One region of the Arthrobacter sp. Y3221048 genome, then DNA from elsewhere that is predicted to be linked to it. Evidence: riboswitches for the same ligand, from Rfam matches in the RefSeq annotation. Region 1 holds a riboswitch; the other holds the start of a gene.
The links. A riboswitch is a leader RNA that binds a small molecule or an ion and turns the genes downstream of it on or off. The one in region 1 is predicted to bind cyclic di-AMP.
Positions count from the first base shown of each region.

Region 2: linked by a shared signal. The riboswitch ahead of AC5RVS_RS11875 (C40 family peptidase) and the one ahead of AC5RVS_RS12335 (M23 family metallopeptidase) in region 1 are both predicted to bind cyclic di-AMP.

Region 1 is NZ_JBNHHX010000003.1:747,834-751,234, reverse strand. Features, by position in the region: gene serC (phosphoserine transaminase) at 1-546, opposite strand, end outside; gene AC5RVS_RS12340 (iron-dependent transcriptional repressor DtxR) at 794-1,489, shown strand; cyclic di-AMP (ydaO/yuaA leader) riboswitch at 1,588-1,800, shown strand; gene AC5RVS_RS12335 (M23 family metallopeptidase) at 1,806-2,576, shown strand; cyclic di-AMP (ydaO/yuaA leader) riboswitch at 2,694-2,867, shown strand; gene AC5RVS_RS12330 (NlpC/P60 family protein) at 2,971-3,401, shown strand, end outside.
Region 2 is NZ_JBNHHX010000003.1:646,366-649,766, forward strand. Features, by position in the region: gene AC5RVS_RS11870 (aldehyde dehydrogenase family protein) at 1-1,325, opposite strand, end outside; cyclic di-AMP (ydaO/yuaA leader) riboswitch at 1,749-1,913, shown strand; gene AC5RVS_RS11875 (C40 family peptidase) at 1,917-2,813, shown strand; gene AC5RVS_RS11880 (MDR family MFS transporter) at 3,188-3,401, shown strand, end outside.

The sequences.
Region 1 (3,401 bases):
CCCGCCCGCTGCGGAGGTGGCGTCGATGAGGACCAACGCGCCGTCGTCGGCACCATTCACGCGCTGCACCGGCGCGGCCACACCGGTGGAGGTTTCGTTCTGCGCCCAGGCATAGACGTCCACGCCGGCCTCTGCCCGCGGCTCCGGCCGGGAGCCGGGTTCCGAAGTGATGATGCTCGACTCGGCCAGGAACGGGGCCTTGTTGGTGGCCGCGGCGAACTTGGAACTGAACTCGCCGAAGGACAGGTGCTGCGCCTTCTGCTCCACCAGTCCGAAGGATGCAACGTCCCAGAACGCCGTCGAGCCGCCAACCCCCAGGATGACCTCGTAACCCTCCGGCGCCTTAAAGAACGACTTAAGCCCCTCGCGGACGCTGCCCACGAGGTTCTTCACCGGTGCCTGGCGGTGCGACGTGCCCAGCAGGTTCTGGCCGGCGGCGACCAGGGCGTCGACCTGTTCCGGACGGACCTTGGACGGTCCCGCGCCAAAGCGCCCGTCCTTGGGGAGCAGGTCGGCGGGAATGCTGATGGACTGGGTATCGCTCATGAATACCTTTCCTGGCGTGGGGGCAATGATCTCGATGGCGGTTCGCCGTTGAACGCCCGTTTCATTCTGCCCCAACGCCAAGGGCCGCCGTTAGTTGAACCCGGCATTGTTGCGTTGGCCGCATGGCGCGTCAGCCCGCGGCGTAGCTGCCGGTCGGGCACGGAAAACAGGCTAGGCTGGTGAGGGGAGAACACCCTCATGCATGCTGCTGGAGCAGCCTTTAACCGCGCCGAGGAGCAAGAAGCCATTGACTGATCTCATCGACACTACCGAGATGTACCTGCGCACTATCCTCGAGCTCGAAGAAGAGAACATCGTTGCGCTGCGCGCCAGGATCGCCGAGCGGCTGCGCCACTCTGGCCCGACGGTTTCGCAGACGATCGGGCGGATGGAGCGGGACGGACTCGTGGTCGTCACCGGCGACAGGCATCTCGAGCTGACCGAACTGGGCCGGCGAAAAGCGACCGAAGTGATGCGCAAGCACCGGCTGGCCGAGCGGTTGCTCTCCGACGTCATCGGACTGGACTGGGCCTACGTGCATGACGAGGCCTGCCGCTGGGAACACGTGATGAGCGAGCGGGTCGAGCAGCGGCTCTACGAACTGCTGGGCAGGCCAACGGTTTCGCCGTATGGCAATCCCATCCCCGGTTTGGAAGCGCTCGGGGGCCAGCCGGCCGAAGAGTTCACCTCCGGCGTGCTCAATCTGGCACAGGCCATGGGCAGCTACACGGCCGATAAACAGGTGAGCATAGTCAGGCTGGCGGAGCCCATCCAGGTGGAACCGGAACTGTTGCTCCAGCTGGAAGAGGGCGGCTTGAAGCCCGGCGCAAGCCTTCAACTGGAGACCGCCGGCGAGTACATTTCCGTGCGCGTGCCGGGGATCGACGGTGCCTTGGAACTGCCTCCGGAAGTTGCCGCGCACATCTTTGTATCAATGCGATGAAACGTTGTCCCCTAAATACACGCACCACGGATAACGGATTTATTACTTTCGGGGAGTTTTACGTATAGTTGACCGGGGTATCGAGACATCGATCCCACACCCTCCGCAAGCCGAACCCTGTCGGCGGAGGCGTGTATCCGTGAGACAGGGGCGGAGGACCCACCAAGCGGCAGTTTGTACGCTGCCTTGGGGTGAAGCCGCAGCGGGCAAAGCGTAGGTGAATCGTTCCACTCACGCTGTGTGCGGTGCGGCCGAGTTTTCTCTTGACTCGAATCCGACAGCTAACTTCGCAGGCGCTTTGGAGAGGTAAAGAATTTTGGCAGGTCACAAAGCCTCGGGACGGCGCCGTTCATCCGCCCCGGTCGAACACTCACGCCCACGTGCCGCGACACCCGGCCGCCGCCGCGCCCAGCCGGCGCCGTCGCCGGTAGCAGCAGCCGCACGCGACGTCGGGCATAAAACCGCGATCGTCGCAGCCGCGTCCGGGATGGCCCTGACAGTGATGCTCCCGACGACGGCCGGCGCCACGGCCGACGCCCCGCAGGAGGCTCCGGCCGCCAGCAGCAGCATCTCCGCCGCCACCGAAGCGCGCCTGACGTTTGAGCGTGCCGGGCTGACCAGCAAGTTCGACCCGGACACGAAGCTGAAGCAGGTCATGGTCGCTTCCGGCAGCAACGCCAAGGTTGTCAGCAGCGAAGGTTCCCTCTCGCAGCCGATGGACGAGATGACCATGACGTCGCCGTTCGGCTACCGCGTCAGTCCGATCACCGGCTATGCCGGGGAGTTGCACACCGGCCAGGACTATGGAGCAGCCTGTGGCACTCCGGTCCACGCGGCAGCCGGCGGAACCGTCGTCGAGGCAGGCTTCCAGGTCGGCGGCGGCGGCAACCGGATCGTGGTGGACCACGGCAACGGCCTGAAGACCACCTACAACCACCTGAGCACCATCGACACGTCGGTCGGCGCCACCGTGCAGCGCGGGGAGATGGTGGGCCAAAGCGGCACGACCGGAGCCTCAACCGGATGCCACCTTCACTTCGAAGTGATGGTCAACGACAAGCTGGTGGACCCCACCGGCTGGCTGTGACCAACACGCCGTAACCGGAACGTGACACAACCCGCAAACTGTTATAAGGTTTCACCCGTGCCAGTCGCCCACAGCCTGGCACCTTCGGGCGGAATGCCGAACTCTGCCGTCGCCCGAAGTTCGTTCGCACCGATTCGCATGGCAGAGGCGGGGGAACCACTTCCCGGACATCGCACGGTGTCCTTGGGGTAAAGCCGATCAGGCCCGGGCCACCAGCCCGCACGCCGGCCGGCCGGATGAACTCCCATCCGAACCCGACAGCTCACCTCGCAGGCATTTGGGAGAGGTACAGACCGTGTCCAAGAGCATTACTGCGGGCCGCCATCGTGCGACCCCCGTCCGCACGAGCCCGCTTGAGACGATTTCCAAGGCTGTGTCCGCGAATGCGGGAACCATGGGACGTCAGGGTGCCGTGATCGCCGCCGCTACCGGCCTGGTTTTGACCGGTACCATCCCGGCCCAGGCTGTCAGCGCTGACCGAGGGGTCGACGCCCCGGCCCGCGTGCAGGTGGAAGCCGTGCAGGCCTCCGCAGCCGTGAAGCTGACCTTCGAACGTGCGGGGATCACCTCCACCCCCGCGCCGGAGGCAGTTGTCCAGGCCGTCTCCAACGAGATCACCCCCACGACCGGCAACGACGCCGGGTCGAACGAAACCAAAACCGTCAAGAAGGCCGACGAAGCTGCCGCCAGCGGAGCCGCCGGCGCCATCGTCGCGGCCGCATACGGCCAGATCGGTGTCGGCCAGGACTGCACCGCCCTGGTCGAGAACGCCCTGCGCGCGGCAGGCTTCGCGGTGGGCGACCTTGCCCCCGCACAGTTCTTTGC
Region 2 (3,401 bases), 100 kb from region 1:
AGCACCGGTTGGTCGTTGACGTGGCCAATGCCGGTCTTGAGCCGCTGCGCCACCTCGATGCCCTCGGCCAGGTTCTCCGTGATGACACCGGAGGTCAGGCCGTAGTTCGTGTCGTTCGCCAGCTTCACCGCCTGTTCCGGGCCGTCCACCTCCATGATGGTGGTCGCCGAACCGAAGATCTCCTCGTCGTAGATCCGCATCTCCTCGGTGATCCCGGAGAGCACCGTCGCGGGCACCACGGCTTGGGCCGCCTTCCCGCCGCCGGCCAGCACCGTCGCGCCCTTGGACACGGCGTCGTCGATCAGTGCGTACTGCCGGTCCGCCGAGGCCTGGGTGACCTGCGGTCCGATCACCGTGTCCTGCTTCATCGGGTCCCCGGTGGGCAGCGTGGCGACTTTCTCCGCGAACCGGCTCGAGAACTCCTCGGAAATGCTGCGGTCCACGATCACGCGGTCCACCGACATGCAGATCTGCCCGGCGTTCATGAACGCGCCGAAGGTCGCCGCCTGCACGGCGTAGTCGACGTCCGCGTCTTTGAGCACCATCAGGGAGTTCTTGCCGCCGAGCTCAAGCACCGCAGGCTTCAGGTTCTGCGCCGCGAGCGTGCCGATGATGCGTCCCACCTTGGTGGAACCGGTGAAGTTCACGTTGCGCACGCGGGGGTCGGAGATCAGGGTGCTCACCACATCGTTCGCGTCCGCCCGGTCATTCGTGATGACGTTCAGCACCCCAGCGGGCAGGCCCGCGTCCAGCAATGCGTCCGCCAGGAACAGGCCGCAGGCCAGCGGCGCGTCCTCGCTGGGCTTGAGCACCACGGTGTTTCCGACGGCCATCGGGATGGCCATGGCCCGCATGCCCAGGATGAACGGCGCGTTCCACGGAGACAGCGCCGCTACCACGCCGTAGGGCTGCCGGACGGAGAACGAGAACTTGCCGGGCAGGTCGGTGGCCAGCACGTCGCCACGAGGTGCGGTGGTGGCTGCCGCTGCCGCGCGCAGGATGTTGGCGGCCAGCTGGACGTTGAAACCGGCCCAGACCGCCACACCACCCACTTCGCCGGCCATCAACTCGATGCCCTGCTGCATCCGGTCTTCAAACAGGTCGGCAGCTTTCAGGAAAATCTTCGCCCGCTGGGTGGGAGGCGTCGCGGCCCACGCGTCGAAGGCCGCCGACGCCGCGTCGACCGCTCGCGTGACATCTTCCGGTCCGGCGGCCGCGACAGTGGCGAAGGCTTCGCCCGTGTAGGGGTTGATGTCCTCGGTGGTCTTGCCGGAGGCTGCCGGGACGTGCTCGCCGTTGATGATCAACTCACGTGTGATGGGCATGGCGCTCATTCCTTTCCGAAGTGGCTGGGCCACGCCGCCGGCCACAGCCGAAGCGCCGGCCGTCCCCGCGGCCCGGATAAGGCGGAGCCTACTCCCGCCGTCGTGCTCGGACAATGGCCGCCCTGTTGCAGGGGAGAACGGCCCGGATCAACGACGGCCGTGATGCTCCCCACTCTTCAAGGCGCCAAGGCACAGGAAAGCGGTGCGATCGAGGCCATTTTGTTCCTGCCGATGTACTCCCCACCGCCCTCGACTGCGCCTGAATCCGGAGCAGGAAGCCGGTGTCATTCGGTGACTCTCAGGTTATCCACAGGTAAATTTCAGGGCTTGGACAGTTATCGAACCGTTATGTACTGTTTTCAACACATCGGCGATCATCCGCTGATGTCCTCGGAGGGTATTGCCTAGCTCTGCCAGCCTTTCCGGGTTCGTTCGCTAGACATCTGGCAGAGGCGGGGGACCCACTTTCCGGGCCCCTCTTGGGGCTCTTGGGGTTAAGCCGTACGGAGTGCATACCGCGCTGCCGCACGGCCGGGTGACTCCCACCCGAACCCGACAGCTTACCTCGCAGGCATTGGGAGAGGTATCTTCTTGCTGCTCAAAAACAATCGCGCACGCCACCGTGCCACCCCGGTCCGCAACACCACCGTGGCCGGTCTGTCCCACGCCGTCTCATCCCGCGCCGGCACCGTCGGCCGCGGCGCCGCCGTGGTCACGGCCGCCGGTGGCCTGATGCTGGGTGCCGGCCTGCCGGCCAACGCTGCCGCCGATGTCACCGTCCCGACCTACGGTGCCGCCGACGTAACCGGCACCGTTGCCGCTCCGGCCAACGCCGGCTTCGAGGTGGAGCGCGCTTCGGTTACCAGCTCCACTGCCGACGCCGGTGCCACCACGCACACTGTGGTCGCAGGCGACACCGTCGGCACGATTGCCGCCCAGTACGGCAAAAATGTGCAGGACGTGCTGGCCATCAACGGCCTTGGCGCTTACTCCATCATTTACCCGGGCGACCAGATCGCGCTGACCGGATCCGCGCAGTCCGGTGGCGGCCAGGCAGCCCAGGGCAACGGCGGAGCCGCTACGACCCTGGCTGCGTCGACAGACGCCGCGACGGTCTCGCTGGCCAGCGCCGACATCAAGCCCGCCTCCACCAGCGGAAACCAGAGCATCGTGGACATCGCCATGTCCGGTCAGGGCACGCCGTACGTCTGGGGCGGCACCTCCACCGCCGGCTGGGACTGCTCCGGCTTCACTCAGTGGGTCTACGCCCAGGCTGGCGTCGACCTGCCCCGCCTCAGCCAGCACCAGGGCAGCGCCCTGACCCCGACCAGCAACCCGAAGCCGGGCGACCTGGTGGTGCAGAACGGCGGCGGCCACACGGGCATCTACTTGGGCGACGGCAAAATGATCAGCGCCCTGAACCCGAGCCAGGGCACCATGGTGCACGACGTGAACGCCATGCCCGTTACCGGTTACTACACGATGTAACCACCCCTCATGCCCCTGGAACGGCCATTCCCCCCAACGGCAGTTCCAGGATCACAGGGAAGCCTCGTCGGCCATGCGCCGGCGGGGCTTCTCCTCTTTTAACGCGCCGCAGGACTTCGCCTCCTCGTATCACGCGGCGGGCTTCTCCTCTTTAAGGGGACCCGATTGGGAACTCTTCACGCTGCGCCCTCCCCCGCCGGTCGGAGGTTTTCTCCCGGCGGCGAGCATCGGCGTCGTTGTTTATTTGCGGTTGCCGCGCTCTGGGAATAGGAGTCAGCGGGGGCAGGTTAAGCTACTACTCTGCCGTAGGCTCGGCGTTCTAGGGCTATTTCCGGCCGCCCGCAACAGCACGAACTCCACCCGAGGATTCTCCCGTGAATAAAGAACCGTCGACGAAAAGAGCCTCGGCGCAACCCGGATCAGCCAACGGCGGAGGGTTGACGGCTGACGAATCGCGCCGAAACCGCCGCGTGATTGGCATCCTGTTGGTCTCTGCGTTCGTGGTGATCTTGAACGAGACCATCATGTCTGTGGCGCTGACCGAGTTGATGGATGACCTGGGCATCAGCGCCCGCGCGGCCCAGTGGC